DNA from 3 places in the Kitasatospora sp. NPDC059747 genome. Region 2 is predicted to be linked to each of the others. Evidence: riboswitches for the same ligand, from Rfam matches in the RefSeq annotation. Region 2 holds a riboswitch; each other region holds the start of a gene.
The links. Region 2 has a riboswitch for cobalamin ahead of ACFV4G_RS29925 (cobalamin biosynthesis protein). Riboswitches for the same ligand answer to the same signal wherever they lie in the genome.

Region 1 (4,452 bases), on a different contig from region 2:
GGACATCGGCATGGTGTTCCAGCACTTCAACCTGTTCCCGCACATGACCGCGCTCGAGAACGTCATGGAGGCGCCGGTCCAGGTCAAGGGCGAGTCCAAGGCCGAGGCGCGCGAGCGCGGCATGGCCCTGCTGGAGCGGGTCGGCCTGTCCGACAAGGCGAAGAGCTACCCGTCGCAGCTGTCCGGCGGCCAGCAGCAGCGCGTCGCGATCGCCCGCGCGCTGGCCATGAAGCCCAAGCTCATGCTCTTCGACGAGCCCACCTCGGCGCTCGACCCGGAGCTCGTCGGCGAGGTGCTGGACGTCATGCGCGGCCTCGCCGAGGAGGGGATGACGATGATCGTCGTCACCCACGAGATGGGCTTCGCGCGCGAGGTCGGCGACGCGCTGGTGTTCATGGACGGCGGCGTGGTCGTCGAGTCCGGCAACCCCCGCGACGTCCTCACCAACCCGCAGCACGAGCGCACCCGGTCCTTCCTCTCGAAGGTCCTCTGAGCGTGCGCTGAGCGAGCAACCCTTGGCGCCCGGCAGGCCGATCCTGCCGGGCGCCGCCGTTTTCCCGATCCGGGTAATAGGCTGGACGCAATCAGCCCGTTACCGAACCACTGGAAGGACCGCCGTGGAGCTCGCCTCCTACGCCGATCTCGCCGTTCGGCTGGTGAACACCGAGGAACCCGAGCGCGGCACCGACACGCTGACCTCGGTGGACGCCGTGCGCGCCCTGTTCTCCGAGTCCTCTCGCGCCGCCGCCCTGGCCGACGAGTCCGACCTGCCCCGCCTGCGGGCGGTGCGGACCAGGCTGCGCGGGGTCTTCGAGGCCGCCGCCGAGGGCGACGAGGTACGTGGCGTCGACCTGCTGAACAGCCTGCTCATGGAGTACCCCGTCAGCCCGCTGGTCTCCGGCCACGACTACCTCGACGACGCCGGCCGGCCGCGCTGGCACCTGCACCTCGCCGACAACTCGCCCACCGCCACCGCGCACTTCAGCGCCGTCGCGTGCATGGGCCTGGCCGTCCACCTCACCGAGCTCGGCGCCGACCGGCTCGGGATCTGCCAGGCCGCGCCGTGCCGCAACGCCTACCTCGACACCTCCACCAACCGCTCCCGGCGCTACTGCTCGGACCGCTGCGCCACGCGCGCCAACGTCGCGGCCTACCGGGCCCGCAAGCGCCAGGAGGCCCAGGACGCGGCGCTCGGACCGCAGCAGTTGCAGGCCTAGACGCGCATCCGCCAGTGCCGTGGCACTAGAGCTCGGCGTCCACCCAGACGCCGAGGCGGCGGGCCAGCCCCGGGACCCGGACCAGCCCGGGGGTCAGCAGCAGTCGCTCCAGCCGGCGACCGGGCGCCAGCCAGGCCGGGCGCGGGCGCAGCCGCAGCAGCACCCGGCCGAGCACGAGCTCGTCCGGAACGGCGCCGTAGCTGCGGCTGTCGCTGTCGACCGGCCGGTTGTCGGAGAGCAGCCACCAGCCCTTCGCCCGGCGCTCGGCCGCCCGCTTGACCACCAGCAGGTCCTGCTGGAACGGGTGCCGGAAGAGCACGACCGCGCCCGGGCGGATCCGCGCGCCGTACCGGACCAGCAGCTGGTCGCCCTCGCGCAGGGTCGGGACCATCGACGGTCCCGCCACGTCGACCAGCCCGAACGGCACCGTGCCCGCCCGTGCGCCGTCCCCCGGTTGCGTCATCCGCGCCACTACTCCTCCTCCCGGCCGCCGCGTCCCAGTGTGCCGTACGGACCGTCACCTGTCCGATGTCCGGATTACCCCGGTTCCGGATCGGCCTTTTGCCCTAGGCCCACCGCCCGATCGCGAAACCGGGAGGCCGGAAGGGTAGTCTCGGGCGCGGGAAGACGATCTAAGGAAGGACTCCCATGTTCTCTCGTCTGTTTGCACCGCGCGCCACCGCCCACGCCCACTGCGACCTGCCCTGCGGTGTGTACGACCCGGCGCAGGCCCGGATCGAGGCCGAGTCGGTCAAGGCCACCCAGGAGAAGTACCAGGCCAACGAGGACCCGCACTTCCGCGCCCGCGCCATCATCATCAAGGAGCAGCGCGCCGAGGCCGTCAAGCACCACATCTCGGTGCTGTGGAGCGACTACTTCAAGGCCCCGCACTTCGAGAAGTACCCGCAGCTGCACCAGCTGATCAACGACACCCTGAAGGCCGCCTCGGCCACCAAGGCGTCCACGGACCCGGCCACCGGCCAGGCCCTGCTGGACCTGATCGCCGAGGTCGACAAGATCTTCTGGGAGACCAAGCAGGCCTGAGCCTGACGCGTCGCCACGTCGAGAGCCCCCGCCCGGACCACCGGGCGGGGGCTTTCGCGCGTCCGGGCCGTGCGTTCACGTCCGTTCATCTCCGTACACATACCTGTAAGGACTGCATTGCCGTATTGGCTGTTATGCTGCCAAGGCGTCCGAGGGAGAAGTCCGGTGTGAATCCGGCGCTGACCCGCAACGGTGAGCACGCCCCCGGGGCCGTGCCAGCCCGATCGCCCCCGGCCGCTGAACTCCCGACAACTCGCCGAGGACTGCGAGGGGATGGCGCCCGGGCCCGCACCCGGCCGGCGCCGGCCCCGGCACACCCACGGCCCGAGGCAAGGCGCCCGAACAGATCGTGAGAAGGCCACCGGAGTCCCGCCGCATACCCGCCGTGCCCCTCGCCGCCGGCCTGGCCGCCGCCCTGCTGCTCTCCCTCGTGTGCGGCGTGGCCCTCGGCTCCGCCGGACTCGGCTGGACGCGCGTCCTGCGGCTGCTCGGCGCCGGACTGACGGGCGGTCGGCTGGAGGCCGAGGAGGCCGCCGCGTACGCGATCGTCTGGGAGATCCGGCTGCCGCGCACCGTCCTGGCCGCCGTGGTCGGCGCCGGGCTCGCCGCCACCGGGGTCGCCGTGCAGGCCCTCGTGCGCAACGCCCTCGCCGACCCGTTCGTCCTCGGCGTCTCCTCCGGCGCCGCCGTCGGCGCCAACGCCGTCCTGCTGCTCGGCGCCTTCGCCTCGCTCGGCGTGTGGGCGATCTCCGCCTCCGCGTTCGGCTCCGCGCTGATCGCCATGGTGCTGGTGTACCTGGCCGCGCGCACCGCCTTCGGACTCACCCCACTGCGCCTCGTGCTCACCGGCACCGCCCTCTCGTACGGCTTCTCCGCGCTGACGGCGCTCATGGTCTTCGCCGCCGCCCGCGGCGAGGCCGCCCGCGACGCCATGATGTGGCTGCTCGGCAGCCTCGGCGGCGCGACCTGGGGCTCGGTGCCGATCGCCGCCGCCACCGTGCTGGCCGGACTCGCCCACCTCGCTTGCGCCGCGGGGCGGCTGGACGCGCTGGCCATGGGCGACGAGACCGCCGCCTCGCTCGGCGTCGACCCCGACCGGCTGCGCCGCGAGCTGTTCGTGGTGACCGCCGCCGTCACCGGCACGGTCGTCGCCGTCAGCGGGGCGATCGGATTCGTCGGGCTGATGGTCCCGCACCTCGCGCGGATGCTGGTCGGCGCCGGGCACCGCCGGGTGCTGCTGGTCGCGCCGCTCGCCGGGGCGCTGCTGCTGGTCTGGGTGGACATCGTCTCGCGCACCCTGCTCGCCCCGGCCGAACTGCCCGTCGGGGTGGTCACCGCGGTGCTCGGGGTGCCCTGTTTCCTGCTGCTGATGCGTCGTCGCGGCCACGCGCTCGGAGGCCGCTGATGGACCTCGCCCTCGACTCCGTCTCGGTGGAGCTGGCCGGCACCCAGCTCGTCCACGACATCGCCCTGAAGGCCTCCGCCGGGCAGGTGGTGGGGCTCGTCGGGCCCAACGGCAGCGGGAAGTCGACGCTGCTGCGCTGCGTCTACCGGGCCCTGCGGCCCGCCGCCGGGGCCGTCCTGGTGGGCGGCGACGACCTGCACGCGCTCGCCCCGCGCGAGGCCGCCCGGCGGGTGGCCGCGCTGCCGCAGGAGCACTCCGCCGAGTTCGACTTCACGGTGGCCGAGGTGGTCGCCATGGGCCGGCTGCCGCACCGGCGGGGCTTCGGCGGACCGTCGGACGGCGACCTCGGGCGCTGCGCGGAGGCGCTGCGCCGGGTCGGCGCCGGGCACCTCGCCGAGCGCGGCTTCCTGGGCCTGTCGGGCGGCGAGAAGCAGCGCGTGCTGATCGCCCGCGCGCTCGTCCAGGAGCCGCGCCTGCTGGTGCTGGACGAGCCCACCAACCACCTCGACATCGGGCACCGGCTGGAGGTCCTGGCGCTCGTCCGCGCGGCCGGGCCGACGGTGCTCACCGCGCTGCACGACCTCAACCTGGCGGCCGGGCACTGCGACCTGCTGTACGTCCTGCGGGCCGGGCGGATCGTCGCCTCCGGGCCGCCCGCAGAGGTGCTCGAACCCGGCTTGCTGGCCGAGGTGTTCGGCGTCCGGGCCACCCCCGTGCGGCACCCGGGGACCGGGGCCGTCCACCTGCTCTTCGACCGGCTCTGACCGGCCGTCACCCCTTTCATCG
Region 2 (4,452 bases):
GGGGCGGGGGGGGGGGGGCGGCTCCTGCGGAGGGCGGGGAGGCGGGAGGCCGAGGCGGGGACGGGGTGGGGGTGGGAGACGGGGACGGGGCGGCCGGGACGGGTCAGACCGGGATCTCCGTGTGGAGGCGGCCGAGGAGTTCCCAGAAGCGCGGGGCCAGGGGCCGGTCGCGCGGGGGCAGGGTGGGCGTCGCGGCGCCCCAGTGCGGGGAGGACACCTGGTGCTCCTGGTGCAGGGCCGTCAGGACGGTCGCGAGGTCGTCCTCGTGGACCGGCACGAGCCGCGCGACCGCCCGCAGGTGGGGCTGCCAGCGGCCGTCCACGCACCTGCGCAGCCGCTGGTCGAGCTCGGCGCCGCGGCCGGTCACCTCGACGAGTTCGGTGAGCCGCAGTCCGAGCACCTGGGCGAGCGCGTGCGTCCGCTCCTCGTCGCCGTCCCACGTCCCGGTGAGTTCGGCCTCCTGGTAGACGCGCAGGGCGACGCCGATGCGACGGGCGGCGGTGTCCTGGCTCAGTTCGCGGGCCACGCGGTGGTCGCGCAGGCGGGCCGGGCGGGTGCCCATGAGCTGCGCGGGCGGGCACCACAGGGCGCGGGCGAGGGCGATGAACTCCTCCTCGGTGGGGCGCAGCTCGCCGCTCTCCCAGGCGATGACGTGCGTGGGCAGCAGCCGGACGCCGTGCGCGGCCATGCCGCCGGCGACCTGTTCGGGGGTCAGGCCGAGCCCGGCGCGGTGGGCGCGGGCCGCGGCGGGCGAGAACGGCACCGGGGGCAGGGCGGGCGGAGGCTGTCTTCGTCGCATGTGAACGAACGCTAGGGCCGGTACGAACGGGCCCCCAGCCGCCGAACGCACGAAGCGCCGGGGAGGGCGCGCGCGGACCGCTGGAGGATCGCACAGGATGTCATGCCCCTGCGGCGGCAGTACTCGGAGGTAGTGACGGGGGCGTTCGGGGGCGCGCGCCGGGCCTCCCGCGTGTGACCAACCCCTCCGTGACCTCGGTTGACTCCCGGTTCGGCCGCGTGATGGGATCCCAGGGCCAAACGGAGGCATGCAGAGGAAGCCGGTGCGAGTCCGGCGCGGTCCCGCCACTGTCACCGGGGAGCACGGCCGGAACGACGCCACGGCGGACCGTCAGTCTTCGCTGACGTGCTGCTGGAAGGCTCCGGGGGTGCGTTCGACCCGGAAGCCAGGAGACTCTCGCCCCCGGTACGTCGATCCAGGGCGCGGACCCTGAGTGAGGACTCGCACGCGATGCAGGCTGCCCCGACCCGCCGAGCCCTCCCCTGTCCCCCTCCGTCGTGCGCCCGCTGACCCGCGCCGCCGCCTTCGCGGTCGGCGCCGTCGCGGGCTACCTGGCGGACGCCCGCTACGCCGATCCGCGCCGCGGCCACCCGGTGGCCGTCTTCGGCGGTGCGGCGACCCGCCTGGAGCGCCGGATGTGGCGCGACGACCGGGCCACCGGGGCCGCGTACACGACGCTCTGCGTGGGCGCCGTCGCGGCGGGCGCGGTGGCGCTGGAGCGGACGGCCGGCCGCCGGCCGCTGGGGCGGGCCGCGCTGGCCGCCGCCGCGACCTGGACGGTGCTCGGCGGCACCTCGCTGACCCGGGAGGCGCGCACGATCGGCCGGGCGCTGGCCGCGGGCGACCTGCCCGCCGCCCGGGAGCGGCTGCCGCACCTGTGCGGGCGCGACCCGAGCGCGCTGGACGGGCAGCAGATCGCCCGCGCCGTCGTGGAGTCGGTGGCCGAGAACACCGCGGACGCCGTCGTGAACGCGCTGGCCTGGGGCGCCCTCGCCGGCACGCCCGGTCTGCTGGCCTTCCGCGCCGTCAACACGCTGGACGCGATGGTGGGTCACCGCTCGCCGCGCCACGCCCGGTTCGGCTGGGCCTCGGCCCGGCTGGACGACGTGGCGGGCTGGCCGGGCGCCCGGCTGACGGCGCTGCTGACGGTGGCCGCCGCGCCGCAGCCGCGGACGGCCTGGCGGGTGTGGCGGCGGGACGGTTCGGCGCATCCGAGCCCGAACGCGGGGCAGGCCGAGTCGGCGTTCGCGGGCGCCGTGGGCGTGCGGCTGGGCGGCACGCTGCAGTACGGCGAGCGCGTCGAGCACCGGCCGGTGCTGGGCGCGGAGCTGCGGCCGGTGACGGTGGACGACATCGAGCGGGCCTGCGCGCTGTCGCGGCGGGTGGGCGCGCTGGCGCTGGGTACGACGGTCGCGGGGCACGTCCTGCTGCGATCGCTGCTGAGGAGGGGAAGGGCATGACCAACGCGCTGCTGGTCGCGGGGACGACCTCGGACGCGGGCAAGAGCGTCGTCACGGCGGGCATCTGCCGGTGGCTGGCCCGCCGGGGCGTCCGGGTGGCGCCGTTCAAGGCGCAGAACATGTCGCTGAACTCGTTCGTGACGGCCGACGGCGCCGAGATCGGCCGGGCCCAGGCGATGCAGGCCCAGGCCGCCCGGGTGGAGCCGGAGGCGGCGATGAACCCGGTGCTGCTCAAGCCCGGCGCGGACGGCCGCAGCCAGGTGGTGCTGCTCGGCAGGCCGGTCGCCGAGGTGGGCGCGCTGGACTACCGCGAGCGCAAGCCCGTCCTGCTGGAGCGCGCCCTGGAATGCCTGGCGGACCTGCGCCGCCGGTACGACGTGGTGGTGTGCGAGGGCGCGGGCTCGCCCGCCGAGATCAACCTGCGCGACCGGGACATCGCCAACATGGGCCTGGCGACGGCCGCCCGGCTGCCCGTCGTCGTGGTCGGCGACATCGACCGGGGCGGCGTGTTCGCGGCGATGTACGGGACGCTGGCGCTGCTGTCCGAGGAGGACCAGCGGCACGTGGCCGGCTGGTTCGTCAACAAGTTCCGCGGGGACGCCCGGCTGCTGGCGCCCGGTCTGGAGATGCTGCACGGCCTGACCGGCCGTCCGGTGCTCGGCACGCTGCCGATGCTGCCGGGGCTGTGGCTGGACGCCGAGGACTCGCTGGACCTGTCGACGGTCGTGGACCGGGTCGACGGGCGCGGGCCGCTCGGGGCGGACGTGCTGCGGGTGGCCGTGGTGCGCTTCCCCCGGCTGTCGAACTTCACCGACCTGGACGCGCTGGCGCAGGAGCCCGGCGTGCTCGTCCGCTGGGCGACCCGGCCGGAGGAGCTCGCCGACGCCGACCTCGTCGTGCTGCCCGGCACCCGGGCCACCGTGGCCGACCTCGCCTGGCTGCGCGAGCGCGGGCTGGAGCCGGCGCTGCGGGCGCGGGCGGCGGCCGGGCTGCCGGTCCTCGGTGTGTGCGGCGGCTACCAGATGCTGGCGGGCTCGATCGTCGACGACGTCGAGTCCAAGGCCGGTGCCGTCGACGCGCTCGGCCTGCTGCCGACGCGCGTGCGGTTCGGTGTGGAGAAGGTGCTCGCCCGGCCGGTCGGCGAGGCCTACGGGCACCGCGTCGAGGGCTACGAGATCCACCACGGGGTGGTCGCCGTGGACGGCGGGGAGCCCTTCCTGGACGGATGCCGGGTGGGCTCGGTGTGGGGCACGACCTGGCACGGCGCGCTGGAGAACGACGGGTTCCGCCGGGAGTTCCTGCGCGAGGTGGCCGCGCTGGCGGGCCGCGCGTTCGTCCCGGCGCCGGACACCTCGTTCGCCGAGGCGCGCGAGGCCCGGCTGGACCGCCTGGGGGACCTGATCGAGGAGCACGCGGACACCGACGCGCTGTGGAAGCTGATCGAGGGCGGGGTGCCGGCGGCCGGAACGCTGCCGTTCCTGCCGCCCGGTGCGCCTGAGGAGGCTGGCAACGCATGAGTGACGTCCGCTACCCGTTCACCGCGGTCGTCGGGATGACCGACCTGCGGCTCGGACTGCTGCTGAACGCGGTCTCCCCGGCCGTGGGCGGCGTGCTGGTGCGCGGCGAGAAGGGCACCGCCAAGTCGACGATGGTCCGCGCGCTGGCCGGCCTGCTGCCGTCCATCGCCACCGTCGACGACTGCCGCTTCTCCTGCGACCCGGCCGCGCCCGACCCGCAGTGCCCGGACGGACCGCACGCCTCCTCCGGGAGCAGCGAACGGCCGTCCCAGCTGGTCGAGTTGCCGGTCGGCGTGGCCGAGGACCGGATCGTCGGCTCGCTCGACCTGGAGCGCGCGCTCGCCGAGGGCGTCAAGGCGTACGAGCCCGGACTGCTCGCCAAGGCGCACCGCGGGGTGCTCTACATCGACGAGGTGAACCTGCTCCAGGACCACGTCGTCGACCTGCTGCTGGACGCCGCCGCGATGGGCCGCTCCTACGTCGAGCGCGAGGGCGTCTCGGTGCGGCACGCGGCCCGGTTCCTGCTGGTCGGCACGATGAACCCGGAGGAGGGCGAGCTGCGGCCGCAGCTGCTCGACCGCTTCGGCCTGACCGTGGAGATCGCCGCGACGCGCGACCCGGCCGAGCGCGCCGAGGTCGTCCGGCGGCGGCTCGCCTACGACGCGGACCCGGCCGG
Region 3 (4,452 bases), on a different contig from region 2:
CCGGTGGCGAGCCGCACGACGCGGGCGGTGGGGTGGAGCTGGCGGAGCATCGCGAGCCCCGGCGTGTGCGCGGTCGCGCGCGGGACGGCGAGGGTGGTCGCGTACTCGATCTGGTGGGCGAGGGCCTCCGCGCGGGTGCGGGGGTCCTCCGGTGCGGTGTGCTCGCCGTGCTCCACGAGGTCGTCGGGGACGGAGAGTTCGCTCGTGAGCCGGTCGGGGTCGACGGCGGCGACGACGCCCGCGAGCTCGACGGCCTCCGCCAGGGGCCGGCCGTCGACCTCGCCGCCGGCGATGACCTCGACGGCCGGGTGCGGATCGCTGCCGCCCCACAGTTCGACCACCGCGAGCCCGTGCCGTCCTTCGTCCGCGATGCGCAGCAGCCGGGGCAGCAGGTCCTCCCGCAGGGCGCAGCACGGGCAGTCGTTGAGCAGCGGTACGTCGGCCGGGTCGAACTCGCCGCCCGCGTCGCGCAGTCGGCGGTGGACGACGCCGCGGGAGGCGTCCCGCAGGTCGTGGTGGAGGACCACCGCGTCGACCGCGCCGCGCGCCAACTCCTCGACGGCACTGCGGCGGTGGTCGGCGTGCAGCCCGGCGACGACCACGACGGGCAGCCTGGTCCCGTCCGCGCCGCTCACCAGCTGGCCTTGCGGACGCCGGGCAGGTGGCCCGCGTGGGCGAGAGTGCGCAGATTGATCCGGGAGAGGCCGAAGGCGCCGACGTAACCGCGCGGGCGGCCGTCGACGGCGTCGCGGTTGCGGATCCGGGTGGCGCTGGCGTCGCGCGGCTGGCGGGCGAGTTCGGCCTGGGCGGCGGCGCGCTCGGCGGGGGCGGTGCCGGGGTGGGCGATGGTCCTCTTGAGCTCGGCGCGGCGCCCCGCGTAGCGGGCGACGGTCTCGCGCCGCCGTTCGTTCTTGGCGATCTTGCTCTGCTTCGCCATCAGACCTTCTCCCCCCGGGCCCGGATCCGGGCGACGGCGGCCTCGACCCCGATCGCGTCGATCGTGCGGATCCCCTTGGCGCTGAGCGTGAGCCGGACGTACCGACCCTCGCCCGGCAGCCAGTAGCGCTTGCGCTGGATGTTGGGGTCGAAGCGCCGCGGGGTGCGGCGGTGCGAGTGCGAGATCGCGTTGCCGAAGCCCGGCCGGCGGCCGGTGAGCTGGCAGTGGGCGGACATGGGGGCTCCCAAAACGGTCCGGGAATGGGCGGGACGGAGGTCACGTTACACCAGATGAAAATGACATCCATTTCGGTGTACGGTTCCAACCCGGCCCCGAACCGCCGCACCACCCGACCCCTCCGGAGGACCTCATGGCCCGCAGCGAACTGCGCCCCGTCATCAAGCTCCGCTCCACCGCCGGCACCGGCTACACGTACGTGACCCGCAAGAACCGCCGGAACGACCCGGACCGGATGGTGCTGCGCAAGTACGACCCGGTCGCGCGCGAGCACGTCGACTTCCGCGAAGAGCGCTGACCGAAGAGCGCCGGAACGAAGAACGTCGAACGAAGAGCGCTGATCCCCCGCCGAGGAGGCACCCCCATGAAGCCCGGAATCCACCCCGCCTACCGGCCCGTCGTCTTCCGCGACAAGGTCGGCGGCCTCTCCTTCCTCACCCGCTCGACGGTCACCAGCGACCGCACGGTCGAGTGGGAGGACGGCAACACCTATCCCGTCATCGACGTCGAGATCTCCTCGGCGAGCCACCCCTTCTACACCGGCCAGTCCCGCGTGCTCGACACCGCGGGCCGCGTCGAGCGCTTCCGCCAGCGCTACGGCGACCGGCACAGCTGACCCGGCGCAGCCGGCCCGGAACGCGCGCGACGGCGCCTCCCCACCATGGGGAGGCGCCGTCGCGGCAGGCGTGCGGCAGCCGCACTCAGGAGCGTTCGGCGCCCCAGCGCTTCTCGACCCCGGCCAGCTTCCAGTACGCGATCGCCGCGGCCCAGACGACGACGAACAGCCCGGCGATCGCGTAGCCGACGTTGTCGAGCGAGATGTCCGCGATCCAGCCGGTGACCGGATCGGTCAGGTCCAGCTTCTCGTGCAGCACGCCGACCAGCTCGATCGTGCCGATGATGAACGCCACCGCGATCGACAGACCGGTGATCGTCAGGTTGTAGTACACCTTGCGCACCGGGTTGGAGAACGCCCACTGGTACGCGAAGTTCATGAACGTCCCGTCCAGCGTGTCGAACAGGCTCATCCCCGCCGCGAACAGCAGCGGCAGGCAGACGATCGCGTACCAGGGCAGCCCGGCGGCCGCGCCCGAGCCGGCCATCACCATCAGGGTCACCTCGGTCGCGGTGTCGAAGCCGAGGCCGAGCACCATGCCCACCGGGAACATCTGGCCGGGCCGGGTGATCGAGCGGGTCGCCCGGTTCAGCACCCGGGCCATGAAGCCGCGCGAGTTCAGGTGCTGCTCCAGCTCGGCCTCGTCGTACTGCCCCGCGCGCATCGCCCGGAACACCTTCAGGATGCCGAGCAGCGCCGCCAGGTTGAGCGCGCCGATCAGGTAGAGGAACGCGCCTGAGGCCGTCGTGCCGACCATGCCGAGCCACTGGTGGGTGGTCGACTCGTCGTCCATCAGCGTGTTCGCCAGCTGCGCGCCGCCCGCGACCAGGGCGGCCATGACGACCACCATCGACGAGTGCCCGAGGGCGAACCAGAAGCCCACCGAGACCGGCCGCTTGCCGTCGGCCATCAGCTTGCGGGTGGTGTTGTCGATCACCGCGATGTGGTCGGCGTCGAACGCGTGCCGCATGCCGAGCGTGTACGCCGTGATGCCGAGGCCCACCCCGAAGACCTGGGTGCCGACGGCGTAGTTGTGCGGCGCCACCAGGAAGACGAGGGTCCCGAACGCCACGACGTGCATGGCCAGGATCACCCCCATCAGCCCGGCGGTGCGGACGGTGTCCTCTCTCCTCCACCGGAAGGTGGGCAGCACGGCGGGCGCGGCCTCGGGGGCGGCGGTTTCGGGCAGGGTCATCTTCGGATCACGCTCCAGCACCTCGTGGAAAGACGTTCGTGAGATGCCGTGGCCGGTCTCCTGGCTGACGGGGCTCCCGTACCCGCCTTCCCAGGCGCGCGAAGCGCCCAGTGGCGTCTGGGTACGGGCGGACTCCCCCGATCACAGTGGCGAGGGCCGCTCCGGACTGGGACCCCTGAGGGTCCGTCACCGGTCTTCCCGAGCACCACGGCGGGGAACACCGTAGGGGTCCCGGGCCGACCCTTGCAAGGCTGCGCACCTACGCAGGTGTCCAGGATCACAGGTCGTGAGCTGCCAGAATGTCCGCATGCATCTCGTACCGGCCGACCGCGCGGGCCACCGCACCATCGACGGACACCGGGTCTGCGAGGCCATCGCCGCGATCGGCGACGCCGCGCACGTCCGCTCGTGGTCCGAGCGGTTCTCCCTGCTCGCCGACCCCGGGCGGCTCGCGATCCTGCTCGCCCTGCACCGCGCCGGACCGCTCGCCGTCACCGACCTCGCCGTCGCCACCGGCATGCGCGACCCGGCCGTCTCACAGGCCCTGCGGCTGCTGCGGACGGCCGGCGTGGTCACCGGGGACAAGGACGGACGCGTCGTGCGCTACCGGCTCGTCGACGAGAGCATGCGCCCCCTCCTCGACGAGTGCGCCGCGGCCGACCACGAGGAGCCCGCCGCCGCGGCGGGCTGACCTCCCGGGCCTGATTCACCGCGGGAAGCCGACCCGATGAGTACGATCATGGCGTGCCGACCCACCCCCACGCCTGGCCCGCCGACCGCTGGAACACCCGGCCGGTCAGGGCGCGCGTGCTGGCGGTCGCCCGCACCCTCACCTCCGCCACCCGCGTCCTCGACGTCCTCACGCTCCTGAACCGCGACGGCATCGAGCGCTACGCCACCGTCAACCCCGGCTCCGCCTTCGCCGACGGCCTCGACGACTACCTGCGCGGCCTGCCCGGCATCACCCTGCTGGACTGGGAGGAGGCCGTCCGGCACCGCTTCGACCTGGCCGTCGCCTGCGCCGTCCACTCCTCGATGCACCGCCTCGACGCCCGGCTCGTCGTCCTCCCGCACGGCGCCGGCTACAACCGCCTGGTGACCGAGTCCACCGGCGACACCGTCAGCGCAGCCGGCCTCTCCCGCAACGAACTCACCCACCACGGCCGGGTCTTCGTCGACGTCCTCGGCCTCTCCCACCCGGAACAGCTCGACCGGCTGCGGGTCTCCTGCCCCGAGGCACTGGACGTCGCCCAGGTCGTCGGCGACCCGTGCTTCGACCGCATGCTCCGCAGCCTGCGCCTGCGCGACTCCTACCGGGCCGCCCTCGGCGCCGTCGACGGCCGGCGGCTCGTCGTCGTCAACTCCACCTGGAGCGAGCACTCGTTATTCGGCCGCCGCCCCGACCTGCCCCGACGCCTCGTCCGCCGGCTCCCCGCCGACGAGTACACGGTCGCCGTCGTCCTCCAC

Region 1: it holds a riboswitch for cobalamin, as region 2 does, so the genes downstream of both, ACFV4G_RS10360 (FecCD family ABC transporter permease) here and ACFV4G_RS29925 (cobalamin biosynthesis protein) in region 2, are expected to answer to the same signal.
Region 3: it holds a riboswitch for cobalamin, as region 2 does, so the genes downstream of both, ACFV4G_RS35400 (HoxN/HupN/NixA family nickel/cobalt transporter) here and ACFV4G_RS29925 (cobalamin biosynthesis protein) in region 2, are expected to answer to the same signal.

What each region holds. Positions count from the first base shown of each region.
Region 1 is NZ_JBHWGV010000017.1:68,239-72,690, reverse strand. It holds gene ACFV4G_RS10380 (amino acid ABC transporter ATP-binding protein) at 1-493, shown strand, start outside; gene ACFV4G_RS10375 (CGNR zinc finger domain-containing protein) at 618-1,217, shown strand; gene sodX (nickel-type superoxide dismutase maturation protease) at 1,243-1,680, opposite strand; gene sodN (superoxide dismutase, Ni) at 1,866-2,261, shown strand; cobalamin riboswitch at 2,374-2,512, shown strand; gene ACFV4G_RS10360 (FecCD family ABC transporter permease) at 2,608-3,666, shown strand; gene ACFV4G_RS10355 (ABC transporter ATP-binding protein) at 3,666-4,430, shown strand.
Region 2 is NZ_JBHWGV010000082.1:39,289-43,740, reverse strand. It holds gene ACFV4G_RS29930 (helix-turn-helix domain-containing protein) at 104-799, opposite strand; cobalamin riboswitch at 1,051-1,195, shown strand; gene ACFV4G_RS29925 (cobalamin biosynthesis protein) at 1,297-2,259, shown strand; gene ACFV4G_RS29920 (cobyric acid synthase) at 2,256-3,776, shown strand; gene ACFV4G_RS29915 (putative cobaltochelatase) at 3,773-4,452, shown strand, end outside.
Region 3 is NZ_JBHWGV010000119.1:2,070-6,521, reverse strand. It holds partial or broken gene ACFV4G_RS35425 (CobW family GTP-binding protein) at 1-635, opposite strand, end outside; gene rpsN (30S ribosomal protein S14) at 632-937, opposite strand; gene rpmB (50S ribosomal protein L28) at 937-1,173, opposite strand; gene rpmG (50S ribosomal protein L33) at 1,308-1,472, shown strand; gene ACFV4G_RS35405 (type B 50S ribosomal protein L31) at 1,539-1,790, shown strand; gene ACFV4G_RS35400 (HoxN/HupN/NixA family nickel/cobalt transporter) at 1,876-2,985, opposite strand; cobalamin riboswitch at 3,018-3,210, opposite strand; gene ACFV4G_RS35395 (ArsR/SmtB family transcription factor) at 3,293-3,676, shown strand; partial or broken gene ACFV4G_RS35390 (hypothetical protein) at 3,730-4,452, shown strand, end outside.